DNA from 3 places in the Neobacillus sp. 114 genome. Region 3 is predicted to be linked to each of the others. Evidence: riboswitches for the same ligand, from Rfam matches in the RefSeq annotation. Region 3 holds a riboswitch; each other region holds the start of a gene.
The links. A riboswitch is a leader RNA that binds a small molecule or an ion and turns the genes downstream of it on or off. The one in region 3 is predicted to bind S-adenosylmethionine.

Region 1: linked by a shared signal. The riboswitch ahead of QNN06_RS07615 (homoserine dehydrogenase) and the one ahead of QNN06_RS26430 (methionine ABC transporter ATP-binding protein) in region 3 are both predicted to bind S-adenosylmethionine.
Region 2: linked by a shared signal. The riboswitch ahead of metK (methionine adenosyltransferase) and the one ahead of QNN06_RS26430 (methionine ABC transporter ATP-binding protein) in region 3 are both predicted to bind S-adenosylmethionine.

What each region holds. Positions count from the first base shown of each region.
Region 1 is NZ_CP126144.1:1,542,852-1,549,605, forward strand. It holds gene argH (argininosuccinate lyase) at 1-317, shown strand, start outside; gene QNN06_RS07600 (carbon-nitrogen hydrolase family protein) at 508-1,365, shown strand; gene QNN06_RS07605 (GNAT family N-acetyltransferase) at 1,384-2,046, shown strand; gene QNN06_RS07610 (GNAT family N-acetyltransferase) at 2,069-2,740, shown strand; SAM riboswitch class I at 2,818-2,929, shown strand; gene QNN06_RS07615 (homoserine dehydrogenase) at 2,996-4,231, shown strand; gene QNN06_RS07620 (DoxX family protein) at 4,726-5,220, shown strand; gene QNN06_RS07625 (YfhD family protein) at 5,411-5,593, opposite strand; gene QNN06_RS07630 (YfhE family protein) at 5,710-5,838, opposite strand; gene QNN06_RS07635 (TIGR01777 family oxidoreductase) at 5,932-6,754, opposite strand, start outside.
Region 2 is NZ_CP126144.1:5,204,829-5,211,582, forward strand. It holds gene asnB (asparagine synthase (glutamine-hydrolyzing)) at 1-1,259, opposite strand, end outside; gene metK (methionine adenosyltransferase) at 1,492-2,694, opposite strand; SAM riboswitch class I at 2,960-3,092, opposite strand; gene pckA (phosphoenolpyruvate carboxykinase (ATP)) at 3,356-4,942, shown strand; gene QNN06_RS25555 (hypothetical protein) at 4,991-5,941, opposite strand; gene QNN06_RS25560 (RNA polymerase sigma factor) at 5,922-6,446, opposite strand; gene QNN06_RS25565 (DUF2584 domain-containing protein) at 6,546-6,754, opposite strand, start outside.
Region 3 is NZ_CP126144.1:5,360,475-5,367,228, reverse strand. It holds gene QNN06_RS26445 (nuclease-related domain-containing protein) at 125-994, opposite strand; gene QNN06_RS26440 (SCP2 sterol-binding domain-containing protein) at 1,281-1,637, shown strand; SAM riboswitch class I at 1,719-1,821, shown strand; gene QNN06_RS26435 (O-acetylhomoserine aminocarboxypropyltransferase/cysteine synthase family protein) at 1,891-3,207, shown strand; SAM riboswitch class I at 3,333-3,438, shown strand; gene QNN06_RS26430 (methionine ABC transporter ATP-binding protein) at 3,561-4,586, shown strand; gene QNN06_RS26425 (methionine ABC transporter permease) at 4,579-5,244, shown strand; gene QNN06_RS26420 (MetQ/NlpA family ABC transporter substrate-binding protein) at 5,260-6,090, shown strand; gene sufC (Fe-S cluster assembly ATPase SufC) at 6,462-6,754, shown strand, end outside.

The sequences.
Region 1 (6,754 bases), 2.6 Mb from region 3:
ATGTCATGCGAAAAGCTATCAATAATGACTTTTCTAATGCTACTGACATTGCCGATTACCTTGTCCGCAAAGGATTGCCATTCCGTGAGGCACATGAAGTGATTGGGAAAATTGTTCTTTACTCGATCCAATCCGGCAAATTCCTGTTGGATTTGACGATGGACGAATACCAGCAGTTTAGTACTCTGTTTGAAGAGGATATTTACGTTGTGTTGGCGCCGGAGCATGTAGTAGCGGTCCGAAACAGCTTTGGCGGTACCTCGCCGGAGCAGGTAAGAGAGCAAATTAAACTTGCTGAGGGAAAACTAGAGCAGTAAGCTTTTTAAATAGGTAACTAAATTACCTTTTGGAAAAGAAATTAGTAGGATCTCTACAATTAAAGCCAGCGCCCGTGCTGGCTTTTTATATGCCCGTAAATATGGAAGGCATTTCATTTGTATAAAATGCTAGATTATAAGATAATTCTATATGGAATCTAACTTCCAATAACCAATCTGGAGGCGAAAAATGAAACTTAGAGTATCTGTTGTTCAGTACCATCTTCACACAATCAACTCATTTGAGGAATTTGCCGCTCAATGTGAGCATTATATAAAAACCGCCGAAGAATTCGGGGCTGAATTTGTCCTTTTTCCTGAATTCTTTACTACGCAATTACTTTCCATTGGAAATGGTCAAGGACAAAGCCTGACCATCAATGACCTGCCTAGCTTCACCAACCAATACCGTGAACTATTTATTAAATTTGCAAAAGAAACCAACATGCATATCAACGCGGGGACCCATGTTCTTGAAAAGGATGGCAAGCTCTACAATACTGCCCATTTATTTTACCCAGATGGCCGTGTAGGCGAGCAGGCTAAACTGCATATCACGCCAACCGAGGTTAACGAATGGAATATGGCAGCAGGGGACTCGTTTCAAATTTTTGAAACAGAAAAAGGAAAAATTGCTCTGTTAACCTGCTATGATATTGAATTTCCAGAAATCGTCCGGATGGCGAAGGCGAAGGGAGCAGACGTGATTTTCTGTCCATCCTGTACGGACGACCGCCACGGCTTCCACCGCGTTCGTTACACGAGCCATGCCCGAGCGATTGAAAATCAGGTATATGTGGTGTTAACCGGAACGGTTGGCGCGCTGCCTACCGTTGATTTCATGCGGGCAAACTTTGGCCAGGCCGTCATCATCACTCCAAACGATATCCCGTTCCCGCCAAAAGGACTTTTAGTAGAAGGGGAAATCAACAACGACATGGTCGTAACAGCCGACCTTGACCTGGAACTGCTATACGAAGTTCGCGAGCGCGGTTCTGTGACCACCTGGCGCGACCGCCGCACCGATTTATATACAGATTGGAATTAAAACGAGGGAGGTCTTGCCATGTATCGTAGTGAATTTTACGTTTATGATCAGGACCGGCCTCTGCCGGTTTGCATCCGTAATTACACAATGGAGGACTTTGATCAGCTCATCGAAATCCAGTCCGAATGCTTCCCGCCTCCTTTTCCATCAGAGCTTTGGTGGAATAAAGAACAATTAACTAATCATGTGACCCTGTTTCAGGAAGGGGCATTATGCGTTGAAATCAATGGGAAATTGGCGGGCTCGCTCACCGGAGTTTGTGTCGAGTTGGATCCGGACAATTACAGCCATACTTGGGAAGAAGTTACCGACCACGGCTACATCCGCAACCATAATACGAACGGCAACACCCTCTACATTGTTGATATCAGCGTCCGTCCGAAGTACCGCAAGCTTGGGCTCGGAAAATTAATGATGTATGCCATGTACCATGTGGTCATTGAAAAAGGCTATGACCGACTGCTGGGTGGCGGTCGGATGCCGTGCTATCATAAAGTGGCTGAAAAAATGACGCCGGAAGAGTATCTAGAAGCTGTCATTAAAGGCGAGCTGAAGGATCCCGTCATCAGCTTTCTCCTCCGCTGCGGACGTGTCCCAATCGGTGTCGCCAGAAACTATTTAGAGGATGAAGAATCCCTCAACAATGCGGCATTAATGGAATGGAAGAACCCATTTAAATAATTTAGAAGGGGAATTAGAAAAAATGGAATTTAAACGCATTACCAATATCGAAGACCCAAATTTTAAAAAGCTTCACGATTTAATGGGACAGATTTTTCCTCCGGAAGAGGTCCTCGAATATGAATTGTGGAAAGAACCGTTAGAAGACCCAAGTATCCGCGTATTCGTTGCCGTCTATGAGGAAGAGGTCGTCGGTGCCACTGAATACCGCTATTATCCGGACTGGAACATTGCGATGACCGACTTCACCATCATCAGCAAACCAGGCCTCTCGCTTGGCCGATTTTTAGCAGAAAATCGTCTGAAAGACTTAAAACAGCTTGCTGCCCAAAACGGAAAAGAGCTTTTCGGAATGTTTGCCGAAATCTATGACCCATACCGTGTAGAGCACCACGAATTTGGCGGCGTGAAGGTCATGGACCCGTACGTGCGCCGTGAGGTTCTGTCACATTTAGGCTATAAGCGCCTTGACCTTGCTTACGTTCACCCGTCCTGGGAAAACAACGGGGAAGCGGTGTCTGGCCTCGATCTATGCTTCATGCCGATAAAGGAAGAAATCGCCGAAATTCCGGCATCACTTGTTAGAGACTTTCTTACCACCTATTACTCGGTGCTCTCAAACAAACCACAGAAATGGCTGGATATGGTTGAGAAATTAGCAGCAAAAGAAACGGTCGCCCTTTTACCACTTTAATATTGACAACTCTTGAAAATTCAGATAATATACTTTTTATATATCTTTGGAAATTTAATGAAAAATCAAATAAATATCTCTTATCCAGAGCGGCGGAGGGACTAGGCCCGATGAAGCCCGGCAACCTTCAAGGTATTCCTTGAAAAGGTGCTAATTCCTGCAGGTTATTTGTAGCCTGATAGATAAGAGGAGGAATAAAGCCCTCTTCTTATGAAGAGGGTTTTTATTTTTCAAAAAAATAAAGGGGTGGCAGACATGTCTGTAATTAAAGTGGCAATTCTCGGGTTCGGTACGGTTGGTGAAGGGGTTTATCGGACCATTCAATCACATAGCGATGAGCTAGCGGCAGAATTAGGGAAGGAAGTAGAGGTTGCCGCCGTCCTTGTCAGAAACAAGCGAAAGCCGCGGGAGATTAACGGAAATGTTCTGCTGACAACGGACTTCGAAGAAATTCTGCAATTGCCGAAGCTTGATGTCGTGATTGAGTGCATCGTGGATAAAGACCCGACTTTTACCTACTTGAAAAAAGCAATCCAACGGGGCTGCCACATCATTACAGCGAACAAAGAGATGTTTGCCCACCACGGGAATGAGCTTATAGAGTTAGCGGAACAGCATCAGGTGTCGGTTGGTTTTGAGGCAACAGTGGCGGGAGGGATTCCGGTCATTCAAACTCTCGGACAGCTTTTAAAAATTAATCGTGTCCAGCGGATCCTGGGAATCCTTAATGGAACGTCAAATTTCATCTTGACCGAGATGAGGGAGAAGCGGCAGTCATTTGCCGAAAGCTTGCTGCGTGCACAGGAAAATGGCTATGCCGAGGCGGATCCGACCAATGATGTGGAAGGCTTTGATGCTTTTTATAAAACAATGATCCTCAGCAGGCTGGCATTTGGAGAAGAGCCTGACTGGCGTAATGTCGAGCGGGTAGGGATTACGTCTATTACAAGTGAATTGATCGAAGCAGCGCAAAACTTAGGGCTAAGGTTTAAACATATCGCGAGCATCTGGAAGTCTGGCACCCGCATTCAGGCATCGGTGAAGCCGGTTCTGGTCGGTTCTGAACACCCTTTTTACCATGTTGAAGGGGTGGAGAACGCGGTGAATGTAAAATCTGATATCGTTGGCGAAATCACCCTTCAAGGACCGGGTGCAGGCATGTACCCAACTGCTAGTGCCATCATTGAGGATTTAGTCCATGTATGTCAAAGCCACATGACTAAATCTAATTATTTGAAAACCTCAGGGGAGGACATTGAGTTAAAAAATGAACACCAGAGGGAATACTGGCTGGTTCAAGGACTGGTCCAAAAATATGGCAGTCCCGCTATTACACTGGTGGATGAAATCTCTGAAGGAATCTTTGTTCTAAAGGGTACTAAAAAGGACATAGAGCAGCTTGCTCAAAGACAACCATCGGTTCAATATTTTTCGATCCTGGGTAAGGAAGAATTCCTTGTTCGGGGGAACGAGGAAGCAAAGGCATTATAGGGTTTAAGGGGCATCTTTTATCTGATGCTCCTTTGCTATGAATGGACATTAATTTATCCAGCGTTTTTTCCACATCTAAAGTCCTGTATTTATAGGCATTCCGCAGGTTTATGCACATTATCCAAATTTCGGAAGCGGTTACCTACCGATTATTATTAACAGAAAGGCTGATTTTAAAAATCAGGTTTTATAAGGGGGAAGCTGGTGTTGTCCACATTATTCACATTGTCCACAAAAGGTGAAGGGGAAGGATAACACTAACATGCCGTATCGAGTTCACATTCTTTTCAAATTTCTAACTTTAATATGTTAAGAAACTGTGAAAGCCGTTGTTTTTTCAATAGGAGGGGAGTATATTAAAAGTGTAAAGAAGATAGTGAAACAATTCACAAACACTTCTTTATAAGAAACAGCTAGCTGATCAATCCCTTTAAAAAGGGGTATAACCAAATAAAATTGTGAATGATTTCACAAAAAACTTGGAGATGATTATGATGAGATGGTACAAAACTCCATACGCAGCTGTTGTTTGGACAGTATTACGTGTTTGGCTTGGATTACAATGGATTGAGGCAGGATATCATAAGTTAACAGGCGGTTTTGATGCAACCGGATTCCTAAAAGGAGCAATGGCGGCAGCAACCGGCGATCACCCTGCAGTTCAAGCGTGGTACGCAGATTTCTTACAGCAATTCGCTGTTCCTAACGTGGGAATTTTTAATACATTAATACCTTGGGGAGAAATGTTAGTCGGTATTGGCTTAATCGTTGGCCTTGCCACTATCCCAGCCTTGGTTGCCGGTGCATTTATGAACCTGAACTTTATGCTGGCAGGTACGACAAGCACGAACCCAATTCTTTATACAGCCGCGATGATTCTTTTATTCGCAGGTGCAGGAGCTTACTATTTCGGGCTTGACCGATATGCAGTTCCTTTTATCAAAGGCTATTTCAAAAAGGCTCATGTAAATGAGGTAAAAATGCAATAAGGCAGCACCAATTAATAATCGTTAATTCCCCCTTTTAAATACATTTAAAGAAGCAGGAATCCTGCTTCTTCTTTTTTTAGCAAATAGGAAAGAATAAATTTTCACAAATTTATTCTTTCCTAACGCATAAATTCAACTACGCCTCTGTCTTCGTCCTATCGGACTCGCCAATCGTCGGGTTTTCATTTATCTATTTGCGATTTCTGACACGCTGGTTTGCCGCATTTGCACGCGCCATTGCTTCTAAGTCAGCTCCATCCGCCATTTCCTTGGAGAATTCTACGTCCTGTCCATCTGATTTCATATTTTTCGGTACTTGAGGAAGTGAGGCTTTGTTTTTGTCACGACTTTTATGCCCGTGTGAACGGCCCATTAAAAAAAACCCCTTTCATTTTATCGCTAGTGGAGCTAAAGGCTTGCTCCCTTTACTAGCATTTGCAAATGGCAAGGGGTCCATTAATGGAAAATTTATATAAAGTTTTTAGTAAGTTACCTTTTACGTTTCGTGTAGCCGCCGGCCCGGTCCGCCATTTTAAACTCATGACCGTACGCGACTTCCTGCATACTTGTTAAATTTGTTCTTTCCCGATCCTTATTGCGCTTCTTATTTTCTGACATCATGCTCATCCTTTCAACTATTTGAATTAGGTAAAAATGGTACATAATGTACACTTCACCATTTTTGCCTTATCAACTCTGAAAGATACGGTTTTAAGTAAATATATTTTTCAGCGCAGGTTTTAAATCTGGATATTGGAAGGTGTAGCCGGATTCTAAGAGTTTGGCTGGCAGCACTTTTTGGCCATCGATCACCAGTGTGCTCATTTCCCCTAATAGAGTTTTTAAGGCAAAGCTAGGCACTGGAAGCCAGTTCGGCCGCTTGAGAACTTCGCTTAGTACTAAGCCGAATTCATTCATGGTGACAGGATTTGGGGCCGTAAAGTTGACCGGACCTTGAACGGTTTCATTTTCGATGATAAAGAGTATGGCTTTAACAACGTCTTCAATATGAATCCATGACATCCACTGCTTTCCTGTGCCGATTGGCCCGCCAATAAATGATTTATAAGGGAGTGCGATTTTTGGCAGGGCACCTTCTTCTTGATCAAGGATGATGCCAAATCTGCAAAAAACGGATCGTATCCCAATTTCGGTTGCTTTTGCGGCTTCTTTTTCCCATTCCATGACTGTACGTGACAGGAAGTCATCACCGCTGCCTTTGTTATCTTCTGAAAAAGTCTTATCCAATGAGGTCCCGTAATACCCGACCGCACTGGCATTAATAAATGCTTTTGGTTTTGGGTTTAATTCGTTCATGATTGTTAGAAGCTCATGGACGGCTTCGAGCCGGCTGTTCAAGATGGTTTTCTTTCTATGCTCTGTCCAGCGCCCGCTGTTTATGGATTCACCGGCTAGGTTGATGATGACATCCGTTCCTGCCATTAACGTGGCTGGGTTAGAATTTGGGTGCAGCCATTGAACGTATTGAACAGGTCCATCCTGATTTGCTTTTCGCGTTAAAACAATTACCTGG
Region 2 (6,754 bases), 160 kb from region 3:
TCCATCGGTGTCACCCCGCGTTCAATAAAGCTCTTTCCTTTCATCCCTTCCGGAAGCATATCGGCAATTCCTTTTAGAAGGACCTTTCCGACTCTAGGAATTTTATTAAAAATCTCCAAATCGCCAGGTTCGCGGTAAATATTATAGCCGCCAAACAATTCATCAGCGCCTTCGCCTGAAAGAACAACCGTAACATGCTTTCTCGCTTCACGGGCGACAAAATATAATGGAACACATGCTGGGTCGGCAAGTGGGTCATCCATATGCCAAATAATTTTAGGAACTTCTTTCATATATTCCTCAGGCGTAATGATATAACTGATGTTTTCCACGCCAAGCTTTTCAGCTGTTTCCTTGGCGACATCAATTTCACTGAAGCCATTGTGCTCAAATCCGACGGAAAACGTTTTAATAGCCGGATGGAATTGCTTTGCAATCGAGGCAATGATGGAAGAGTCAATCCCACCTGATAAGAAGGATCCAACCGGAACATCACTGCGCATATGCTTTTCAACCGAATCAAACAGAATATCACGGATTTCCTTTACGAAATCATCTTCCGATTTTAGTACCGGGTGAAAATGTGCCTTCCAGTAGCGGTTCATTTCCATCTTCGAGCCTATTTTTTTTGTAAAATAATGGCCTGGTTCAAGCTTTTTAATTCCTTCAGATAGGGTATCAGGTTCTGGAACAAACTGATAGGTTAAATAATGCTGCAAGGAATCATAATCCAGCACATCATTTTTAAGAGCCAGCAAAATGCTCTTTTTCTCAGAAGCAAAGAAGGTTCTGTCACCATCCTCCATATAAAAGAATGGTTTAATTCCAAACGGATCTCGTGCCCCATAAAGTGTTTGTTCCTGCTTATCCCAGATAACAAAAGCAAACATGCCGCGCAAGCGTTCAACTGCTTTTTCCTTTAGATGGCTGTAGAGGGCAATGATAACCTCTGTATCAGAGCTTGTGGAAAAAGTTAGTCCTTCTTTTAGCAACTCTTCACGTAGCTCGACATAGTTATAAATTTCACCGTTAAAAATAATCCAGTACCGTTCGTTTTCATACGTTAGCGGCTGGTGCCCGGATTCAATATCAATGATACTTAACCGGCGGAAACCAAATTGAATATGATCATCATAATAATAACCATCATCATCTGGTCCACGATGGGTTATAATATCGTTCATATTTTTAAAAAGCTGCTTTTCTTCGTCACGATAATTTTGCGTTTTGTCATGTACACAACCGATAAAACCGCACATTATGTACCTCACCTACTCTATTTCAAAATATCCTTTTGTAAAAACATACTCTTTAATACTACCACTTTTTTTTCAAAAATGGCACTGTGAACAAAAGGAAAATCATGTATCATCATTTTTCACTTCAATAGTCCTACTTAAACATTTTATTCCAGTTTTTAAAACACTGAACAAGAAATTAGACGATTAATGAAAAATGGGAGTTACACCTTAATGCAACTCCCACTCCCTATTATTCTCCTGCTGCCTTCTCACGTAATGCATCTGCCTTATCAGTGCGTTCCCATGGAAGATCAACATCCGTACGTCCAAAATGTCCGTAAGCTGCTGTTTGCTTATAGATTGGGCGGCGTAAATCCAGCATTTTAATGATTCCAGCAGGGCGAAGGTCGAAGTTTTTACTTACTAAGTCAACCAATACCTCTTCGCTGACTGTGCCTGTGCCAAAAGTATCGATGGAAATCGATACCGGTCTTGCTACACCAATCGCGTAGGCAAGCTGTACTTCACATTTTTCAGCTAAACCTGCTGCGACAATATTTTTTGCAACATAACGTGCAGCATAAGCGGCAGACCGGTCAACCTTTGTCGGATCCTTACCGGAGAAGGCGCCGCCGCCGTGACGGGCATAGCCTCCGTAAGTATCCACGATAATTTTGCGGCCTGTCAACCCTGCATCTCCCTGCGGTCCGCCGATTACGAAGCGGCCGGTTGGATTTATAAAATATTTTGTATTTTCATCGATTAATTCTTTTGGAACAACCGGATTAATGACATGTTCCTTGACATTACGCTGAATTTGCTCAAGTCCGATTTCCGGATGGTGCTGGGTGGAAATAACAATTGTATCAATCCGAACCGGTTTGTTGTTCTCATCATATTCCACTGTTACTTGTGTTTTTCCGTCCGGACGAAGGTATGGAAGGATATCGTCTTTTCTAACTTCTGTCAACCTGCGGGCAAGCTTATGGGCCAATGAAATGGGCAGTGGCATCAGCTCTTTTGTTTCGTTACAGGCGAAGCCGAACATTAAGCCTTGGTCACCTGCACCAATTGCTTCAATTTCTTTATCTGACATTTGACCTTCACGCGCTTCAAGGGCTTGATTGACACCCATGGCAATATCAGGAGACTGTTCATCAATAGAGGTTAAAACTGCACAGGTTTCAAAATCAAAGCCATATTTCGCACGTACGTAGCCAATTTCTTTAATCGTTTCACGAACAATTTTGGGAATATCTACATATGTAGAAGTGGTAATTTCGCCGGCAACCAGGACTAAGCCTGTCGTTACTGATGTTTCAGCAGCCACACGGGCATTTGCATCCTTTGCTAAAATGGCGTCTAAAATAGAATCAGAAATCTGGTCACAAATCTTATCAGGATGACCCTCAGTTACTGATTCGGAAGTGAACAAATGGCGTTTTGTTGACATCTGAATTCCTCCTATAATAATGAAATAATGAGGCTGCTTTTTTCAAAGGTTAACACCCTTTCCAAAAAACCTCCATTTTGATACGGAACTCATCCCTAATAGTATGAAATAAACATCAGGTTTTTATGAAATACTACCGAAAAATACCCAAACGAAATTCTTTAGAAGATTAGTAAAGCGATTCAAACGGCACGTGCGTTCGCCAAACATACAAAAAACCTTTCCATGAGGAAAGGTTGAATGCAAACATTTTGCGTGCCTTTCACTCTTATCGTTCAAGGACAAGCCTTGCATCAGGTTGAGCACCTTTGCCCGAAAAATGACCAATATAGGCATTTTCCTAGTTGCAGGTTGCTGGGTTTCATAGGGCCTGTCCCTCCACCAGCTCGGGATAAGAGAGTATCCGTTCAAGCTAAAATCATACCTCAGATTCTTAAAGTATGTCAATGTATTTTTTAGCAACATTAACCAAAATATACAATGGAGTATGATACAAAATATGCTTAAACTGTTTTTTTCATGACTTTTTAATCACCTTTAGAATAAGGTATAAAATACAGCATAATTTCGTCAATTAGTATAGACTATTATTTTAATTGTGTTATACTATTCAATATTAATATACCAAATTAAAAAAACCATAAAAAGGAAGGTTCATTAAATGAATTCTGTTCATATCCCGAATGAATTAAAGGAATTACTTAATGAAAGTAATGTCCAAGTCCAATTATCTGTGCCGCAGCTAGTTGAAAAAATCCTCAGCAGAAAAGAAGGGACACTCACTTCCACCGGAGCGGTTCGTGTTTCAACAGGAAAATATACTGGGCGGTCTCCAGAAGACAAATTCACTGTTTTGGAGGAGTCAACCAAAGATAAAATTGCCTGGGGCTCCTTAAATCAGCCAATCTCACAAGAGACTTTCGATCATCTTTATAATAAGGTATTAGAATACTTAAAACAGCAAGAAGAAGTTTATGTATTTAAAGGCTTTGCTGGTGCTGATAAGAAATCACAACTGCCGATTCAAGTCATAAATGAATTTGCTTGGCATAATCTTTTTGCCCACCAGTTGTTCATTCGGCCTTCGGAAGATGAACTTCTGACTCATGAAGCTGAATTTACAGTAATTTCTGCCCCTAATTTCAAAGCAGACCCGGCAGTCGACGGTACGAATTCTGAAACCTTCATTATTATATCATTTGAACGCCGCGTAGTTCTAATTGGAGGAACTGAATATGCGGGGGAAATGAAAAAATCGATTTTCTCTGTCATGAACTATTTACTGCCTGAAAACAATATTTTCTCTATGCACTGTTCAGCGAATGTCGGCATTGAAGGGGATGTAGCATTATTCTTCGGTTTATCCGGAACTGGAAAAACAACTCTTTCCGCAGACCCTAATCGCCGTCTAATCGGTGATGATGAGCACGGCTGGTCATCAAATGGCGTCTTTAATATTGAAGGCGGCTGCTATGCAAAATGTATTAATCTATCCCGTGAAAAAGAACCGCAAATCTTTGATGCCATCCGTTTCGGGACCGTTCTTGAAAATGTTGTGATCAACCAGGAATCGAGAATTCCGGATTACGATGATGGAACATTAACAGAAAACACTCGGGCCGCATATCCAATGGAGGCCATTGATAATATTGTCCAGCCTAGCATTGCCGGCCACCCGAATACCATTGTGTTTTTAACTGCAGATGCATTTGGGGTTCTTCCGCCAATCGCTAAATTAACAAGGGAACAAGCAATGTACCATTTCTTAAGCGGATTTACATCAAAGCTTGCTGGCACAGAGCGCGGCATTACTTCACCGCAGGCAACCTTCTCAACCTGTTTTGGTGCACCATTCCTGCCGCTGCCGGCTACACGCTATGCCGAAATGCTAGGTGAAAAAATACTTGAGCATAACGTTAATGTGTTCTTGGTTAATACAGGCTGGACTGGCGGAGAATATGGCGTCGGCAATCGTATGAAACTCTCATATACTAGAGCAATGGTGCAGGCAGCTCTTGAAGGAGAACTAAATCACGTAGAAACCGTTAAGGATACATTCTTTGGCCTAAATATCCCGCTCCATATTGCTGGGGTCCCTGATGAAGTGCTTCAGCCAATGAAAACATGGGCAGATCCTAAGGCCTATGAAATGAAGGCAAAGGAATTAGCAGGTCAATTCCGTGAGAACTTTAAAAAGTTTGCTAACGTTGCTTTGGAGATTAAAGAAAAAGGCGGACCAATTGCATAAATGCCTAAGGAAAAAGAGGCTGTACCGTAATTCGGTCAGCCTCTTTCTTTATTTTCCATCGGTTGGTTTCCTCACTTCAACAGCCTGTGATTGCTGGAGGACAGTAAAGCGATATTTGCCGCTTTTTTTAATTGTAAACCCGCCGCCATAATCAGTAATATGCTTTCCATCAGTGGTTGTATAGTCTGCAGCCTTCTTAAAAGTAAATGTCGTTGCCTCAGCAGTTTCTAATTGAAATATCTCCAATTCTATTTCGTCAGGAAGATTGCTGCCTTCGACTTCGATAACCTCGTGTTCATAAAAGCCTGCATAAAGGTCCTCCGCAGAAATCATTAGTGTCGATTTCCCAATTGAGATATATGGCTCCTTTACATATATGGAAAATTCACTGATTTGCTTGCCGCCAACCGTGAATTGAAGATTCCAAACTCCTGAAAAAGGCAATGGCTCGAAGCTTGTTACAGTGTGGGCATCCGTACCGTAGATTCCTCCAGATAAAGGAGTTTCAGCAAGGTGCTCTTTCACTCCTGTTTTAACGTGGACCGCATCGACCTTGAGAGATTTCGAATAATCATATTTTCCCCATAAAAAAATCATCATCTTAGCAACGGTGCCTTTATCTTTTGCAATCCAGTCCCGAGGTGCAAGCAGGCTCACCTTGTTTGGGATACCAAAATTACTATCTGCATAAATAGGTTTCCCCTCTTCATTCTTTAATGCAAAATAATCACCCTCTTGGGCTTTAGTTATAACGGAACTGCTGCTGCCGAGATTCTTTTCCTCCGCTGTATTCGTAAAATAGAAAATCGGGGCAATAAGAGCAAGAATGAACAATGCTGCCACAGCCCCCAGTCTTTGGATGTTAAACGGCTTTCTTGGCTTGACTGTGCCTGCTTCACTAATCCTTTTTAACATGTCCGTTCTCTGTTTTGTAGAAAGCTCATGTTTCGGAAAATCCGCCATCATTTCCAGTAGCTCTTTATCCGATAAATTGCTCAAAATATTCACCCTCCTTTAACTGCTCATTTAGTTTTTTCACAGCCCGAAAAAAGGTAACATTCACTTTATTTTCTGACCAGCCAAGAATGTGGCCAGTTTCCTGTGAAGAAAGCTCGGCAATGCCCTTAAGTAAAATTACATCCCGATAATTTGGCTTTAGTTCATTAATCGCTTCATATAAGCGGGCATACTCCTGCTTTTTTAAGATTTTCTCTTCTGTTTGATGTTCTTTTTGATCAGGTGATTCTCGATTTAATCGTTCCTTCAGCTTTTGCCATACAGATTTTTTTCGATATAAATCAATGGCTGTATTTCTTGCAATGGAAATAAGCCATGTTTTGGGACTTGCTTCATTTTTAAACCGGGAATAGGCTTGAAGTGCACGTAGAAAAGTTTCTTGTACCAAATCCTCAACATCTGTCGTTCCGGTATAGTAAACAAGAAAATTGGTGACGTCCTTCTCATAATGAATAAACCATTTCTCTATTTGCTGAATCCCTTCCAACCTTAGCCCCCCTCTCTATTTGTTAATCTATATATAAGACGCTATTGTTTGGCAAATCTTACACTTTTCCAAAAGAAAAAAAGCAGGTGATAACACCTGCTAGTTCGTTGAGTTTAAGGATATTAATTGATATGTTAGCGTTGTGCGGCTGTTTTCCCATTCGACTTTTTTTATTAAAGCTGTCCCATTTGAGATTGTGTCCAGTGTTTTTCTGACATCCACAGGGATTTCAATCGGGTATAATCTGTATCCTTCTTTCACAAGTACAAACAGATTTTCTCCAATCCTTTTTTCATTCCCTTTTGTGA
Region 3 (6,754 bases):
GGGTAACCAATAGGGGATATGGGCGCCCGAACCGCTGTAAATCCAAGAGTAAAGGTAACCAATGAAAGGAATGGCTGCCCTGGCCGTAAATCTATTATCCCCCGATACTCAAAAAGGTAATTATTTACTCAAAAAACGACCATTGCCCATGTCCTACTAGTGTGTAGTTTGCCTTAAGAACCCTTCGAATCATTTTCTTAGAAAAAACACCCCCGCACCACTCAAACACCAAAGTAGTCGTAATCTTAAACTCCGGAAAAAGCAACACTAACTCCCCAACACTGCGCAGCACTACCGACTCCAGTCTTTCCTCGCACCCACACGTATTACAAACGATTTTTCTCTCTTCAACCGAAACCGAAAATGAGTTGCACTTCGAACAACAAGTACCTTTTCTTAGCTGCTCATAACAATAAGTCGGCTTTGGAGCATTAGGATAATCACCTTGATCCAAAGAAATTAATAGGTCTGCCAACCTCTCATGGCCACCATTCAGGTTTGATGGGATATTTTCTAGTTTTCTTATGAAGCGATTGATTTGTGTTGGGAGAATAACATGATTGTTTTGAGGAGCCTTGTATAAGGTGAACGTGGGGTTGATATGAACCACGTAGGATTCAACCAGCAAATTAAATCTGTACTCATCGAGAAGCTGCCGCAGTTTTGACTCGCTTCGAAACAATTGAAGGATAGGGTCGTCAATTTCGGTATCATTTTTACAAAAACGGTCGGGGTCAGACTTATAAATATAGTCTCCTTCAAAATTTTTTACATCAATCAGGTAAATCGTTTTTTGAAAAATAATAATAGTGTCGATTTGAAAGTGCTTTTCTTTCAATTTAAAAAGCAAGCCATTTAAAACGATGCAGTTATTCTTCAATCTTTCGGTTAAAGCATCAAACATCACTTCTCCTTGATAGCCTTTTTCAAGAGCATAATACTTTTTCCTGTCTGTATCAGTAAGTGCCATACGCGGGTTTAATGCCCGTAACATAAGCAACTCCTTTGTTACTCGGCGCGATTTTTTTGGTGTAGGCATAGTCCACATCCTCTCAAATAATTAAAATACCCATATCCAATTTTACTCCAACTTAAACGCAAATTAGAATGTATGAATATTTTGTTAACATTACCAGCATCCAGCATAGTCCGACATATTTCTCGGGAAATGTTAATATTTCCCCATCCGTCCGAAGATAAATGTCGAGCAAATCATAAAGGAATAAATAAATCACTGCTGAATAGTAATTGGTATAGACGAGGATTTCGGAGTGATTAAAATGATAGAAGAGGTTAATAGCTTTTTAAAAACATTTAATGACCAAGGACATATTCTTCCGCTAATACAGCACGCAGAACTTAGGATTAGCCTAAGTACCACCGAACAGCAATCGGTTCAACTGGTTATTAAAAACGGGGAAATATTCGCCCTCTATGACTCACAACAGGATCAGGCGAATTGCCAAATCCACGGCGGCCTACAAGAACTAAAGCAACTTCTTGAAGGGAAAGAAAGATTAAGGGTACTGCAACGGAATGGAGTCCTGAACGTAAAAGGCGCACTAAGGACCGTATTATTACTGGAATCACTATTTTATTTAACTAAAGCTCAGACAAATCTTGCCGAAATAATTTAATCAAAGGTATTGACTCGGAATTAAACTTCAGGTATTATTTTTTTAGAATATTCAAGCAACGATCAACGAACTAAATAAACATTCTTATCAAGAGCGGCGGAGGGACTGGCCCGTTGAAGCCCGGCAACCGGTAGACCACACGGTGCTAAATCCAGCAGAGCAAACAGGCTCTGAAAGATAAGAAGAGCGGAGAACCCCCATCTTCTTATAGGAAGCATGGGTTTTATTTTTATATTGGGAGGGAATAAGAACTATGTCAGAAAAACAAAAGAAGTTAAGGTTTGAAACATTAAGTGTTCACGGTGGCCTCACACCAGACCCTGTAACAGGAGCACGGGCGCTACCTATCTATCAAAATAACGCCTACCAATTCAAAAGCACAGAGCATGCCGCCAACCTTTTCGCCTTAGCAGAGCCTGGGTACATATATACGCGGATTCACAATCCCACCACAACTGTTTTTGAAGAAAGAGTATCGCTCCTAGAAGGCGGCGTTGGTGCACTGGCAGTGGCAAGCGGCATGGCAGCTATCACACTGGCCATCTTAAACATTGCCGAAGCAGGCGATGAAATTGTTGCTGCATCCAACCTATACGGCGGAACCTATAATCTATTTGCAGTGACCCTCCCAAAATACGGGATTAATGTAAAGTTTGTAGATCCAGAGAATCCGGAAAACTTCCGTGCGGCCATTTCGGAAAAAACAAAAGCCGTTTTTGCTGAAACAATCGGCAATCCGAGCTTAAGAATCCTTGATATTGAAAAGGTAGCCAATATTGCACACGAAGCAGGGGTTCCTCTTATCGTGGACAACACCTTTGCGACACCATACTTGTGCCGTCCAATTGAGCATGGCGCTGATATCGTCGTTCACTCCGCCACCAAGTGGCTGTTAGGAAATGGAACAACTACAGGGGGCATAATTGTCGACGGCGGCAAGTTTGATTGGAATTCGCCAAAATTCCCTGGTTTTACAACGCCAGATGCCAGTTACCATGACCTGGTCTATGCTGAGGCACTTGGACCGGTAGCTTATATTATTAAAGCACGCGTACAGCTTCTCCGCGACATGGGGCCGGCTTTAAGTCCGCAAAGCTCATTCCAGTTTGTTCTTGGTTTAGAAACGCTTCATGTACGGATGAAAGAGCATGTGGCCAACACCCAAAAGGTAGTGGAATACTTGCAAAATCATTCTGCGGTTGAATGGGTTTCTTATCCGGGGCATCCATCACATCCTGACTATGAATTGGCGCAAAAATATTTGCCTAAGGGTGCTGGTTCTATGGTGGTATTTGGCATTAAAGGCGGCAGGGAAGCCGGTGCGAAATTAATCGATGCGATCACCTTATGGGCACACGTGGCTAATGTCGGGGATGCCAAGAGCTTAATTATCCACCCAGCAAGCACCACACACCAGCAGCTGGATGCGGAAGGTTTAAAGGCGGCGGGCGTTTCCGAGGATTTAATCCGTCTTTCCATTGGAATTGAAAATGTTGAGGACTTAGTGGAAGATTTAGAGGACGCAATCGAAGCTGCAACTGGCCTAACATCTTTAAAAACAAATGCCTGAATTTTTCCAAAAAAGTTTTTTGAAAATGTAGAATTTCGTCGTTGACACTACTTTCTAACCGTGATACTATTACTTTCATAATAATAGTATTAATGAATGAATAATTAAATATAGGATAGCTTTTGCTCTTATCAAGAGAGGTGGAGGGATGTGCCCTATGAAGCCCGGCAACCGTCAATTTATTGAAATGGTGCCAATTCACACAAAGCTTACGGCTTTGAGAGATGGGAGAAAGGATTCATTTAATGATGATGCCTTTCTGCCTGCGCAGAGAGGCTATTTATTTTACTAAAATAGAATCCTTTCGTGAAAATTATCAAATCCTAAAATAAGGATAAGAAGTAGGTGATTCAATGATTTCAATTAAAAATGTACGAAAGATTTTTTCTACCAAGCAGGGGCAACTAAAAGCAGTTGATGAAGTTAACCTTGATATTAAAGAAGGAGAAATCTTTGGTGTGATTGGATATAGCGGGGCCGGAAAAAGTACCTTAATCCGCATGTTAAATGGTCTCGAGCTGCCTACGGATGGAACTGTAAACGTGGCTGGCAGGGAGATTTCAAAAATAAAGGGTGCAGAGCTCAGAAAAGCCCGTCAGGAAATCAGCATGATTTTCCAGCACTTTAATCTTCTTTGGTCAAGAACGGTCAGCGAAAATATCGCGTTTCCATTAGAAATTGCTGGTGTGAGCGCACAGCAAAGAAAAAAACGGGTTGAAGAGTTGATCAAGTTAGTCGGCCTTGAAGGCAGAGGAGACGCCTACCCTTCGCAGCTTAGCGGCGGTCAGAAGCAGCGGGTCGGGATTGCCCGGGCCCTTGCCAATAACCCGAAGGTGCTTTTATGTGACGAGGCGACATCAGCGCTCGATCCGCAAACCACTGACTCTATTCTCGACCTTTTAGTGGATATTAATAAACAACTTGGCTTAACGATTGTGTTGATTACTCACGAAATGCATGTCATCCGGAAAATCTGTCATCGGGTAGCGGTCATGGAAAGCGGGCGGATAGTCGAGCTTGGGCCAGTACTTGATGTATTTAAAAACCCGCAGCAACCCATCACGAAGCGTTTCGTGCAGCAGGTAACCGAACCGGAAAAAACAAAAGAGACAGCAGAGCATTTGCTTGAGCGCTATCCGCATGGAAAGGTCATTCAACTATCGTTTCTTGGGGAAGCAACAGAACAGCCTTTAATCACACGTGTTATTCGTGATTTTGATGTCGTAGTAAATATTCTGCAAGGGAATATTTCACATACGCAAAACGGGTCTTATGGAACATTATTTATTCATTTGGATGGCCAAGCAAATGAAATTCAGAAAGCCATCGAATATATTCACTCGCAGCAAGTGGGCGTGGAGGTGATCAGTAATGGCTGACTTTATGGAATTAGTTAAGTGGGATGGGCTGTTACTGGCAACACGTGAAACGATCTATATGACCGCTATCTCGGTCCTTGCCACATTTATTTTGGGCTTGTTACTAGGCCTGCTGCTATTTCTAACGAGTAAAGGAAACATATGGGAAAATCGCGGAGTAAACATTATTACTGCCGGCTTTGTAAATATTTTTAGATCCATTCCCTTTATTATCTTAATTGTTTTATTAATCCCTTTTACTAAAATTCTCGTTGGGACAATGCTCGGTGCCAATGCTGCACTGCCGGCACTGATTATTGGAGCAGCTCCGTTTTATGCGCGTATGGTGGAAATCGCCCTTAGGGAGATTGATAAAGGGGTAATTGAAGCATCACAATCAATGGGTGCCACACATGGACATATTATTTTTAAGGTATTAATACCTGAATCCTTGCCAGCATTAATTTCCGGGATTACCGTTACCACGATTTCACTTGTTGGCTTTACTGCAATGGCTGGGGTCATTGGAGCCGGTGGACTTGGCCATTTTGCCTATCTAGAAGGCTTTCAACGCAACAGGCCAATGGTTACGTTAGTGGCAACTATTGCTATTTTAATCTTAGTTTTTATTATCCAATTTATTGGAGATTATTTCACAAAGAAAACAGATAAACGATAACAGGAGGAGAAAAGAATGAAAAAAGTTCTGGGTTTGATTTTCATTGCGTTTACCGTATTTGCCTTAGCAGCCTGCGGCGGTGCAAAAAATGATTCAGCAGATAAAGATGGGAACAAAAAATTAGTGGTTGGTGCAACAGCTGTACCACACGCAGAAGTACTTGAAGCAGCAAAACCAATATTGAAGAAAAAAGGTATTGATTTGGAAATTCAAGTTTTCCAAGACTATATTCTGCCAAACGTAGCATTAAAGGATAAAGAAATAGATGCAAACTATTTCCAAACACCTGGGTATTTAGATCTGCAGATGAAAGAAAATAAAGATTTTGATTTTGTCAGTGTGGGTGGGGTTCATAAAGAACCAATCGGCATTTACTCAAAAAAGTATAAAAGTCTAAAAGATCTTCCAAATGGTGCAACCATTATTATGAGTGATTCTTTAAGTGACCACGGCCGTATCCTGCCTATTTTTGAAAAGGCTGGACTAATCAAGCTTAAAGAAGGCGTGGGTGCAAACGCAAGAATAGACGATATCGTTGAAAATCCAAAGAACCTGAAGTTCCCTAAATTAATTGAAGCAAAATTACTAGCATCTTCCTTCGAAAACGGTGAAGGTGATGCGGTTGCCATTAATACCAACTATGCATTAGAAGGCGGCATTGATATTGGAAAATATGGTATTGCCTTTGAAGGTAGTGACGTGGTTCCAGCAAACCTTGTAGTAGTTCGTTCGGAGGACAAAGACCGTAAGGAAATCAAAACACTTGTAGAGGTTCTTCAATCGAAAGAAATTCAAGATTTTATTAAGGATAAATACAAGGGTGCTGTTATCGCAGCAACTGAGTAATTATTAAATAAATATGAAATTGCAGAAAAGTCAGTGAGGATTCACTGGCTTTTCTGTATTCATTACATGAAAGCCCATTATTCAGTAAAAAATAGATGCCATAACCACCGATGGCATTTTAGCAAAAAATAAGGTATCATTTTATTCGGGCTTGTATTACATAAAAAGTCTTTATCTGAAATTACTTTAAAAACTTCCTGCTATTCTCATTTAGCATGTTCTGAGTGAAAATACATGCTAGTTATTACTATTAAAAAGTTGCTAACAAATTTCATTTGTTATAAGATTGTAATGAGAATAAAGTGAGAATGAATGCGGAAGATCTTAAAAATCTGTCTGCAAAGATACAATACATTTTCGGAGGTATGAATATGGCTGGATCAACTTTAACAATCAAAGATCTGCATGTAGCAATTGATGGGAAAGAAATTTTAAAGGGTGTCAACCTTGAAATAAAAGGCGGCGAAATTCACGCCATTATGGGTCCTAACGGAACTGGTAAATCTACATTATCTTCTGCTATCATGGGTCACCCTAAATATGAAGTAACAAGCGGCAGCATTACGCTTGATGGGCAAGATGTTTTAGAAATGGAAGTAGATGAACGCGCTCGTGCTGGACTATTTTTAGCGATGCAATACCCAAGCGAAATTAACGGTGTAAC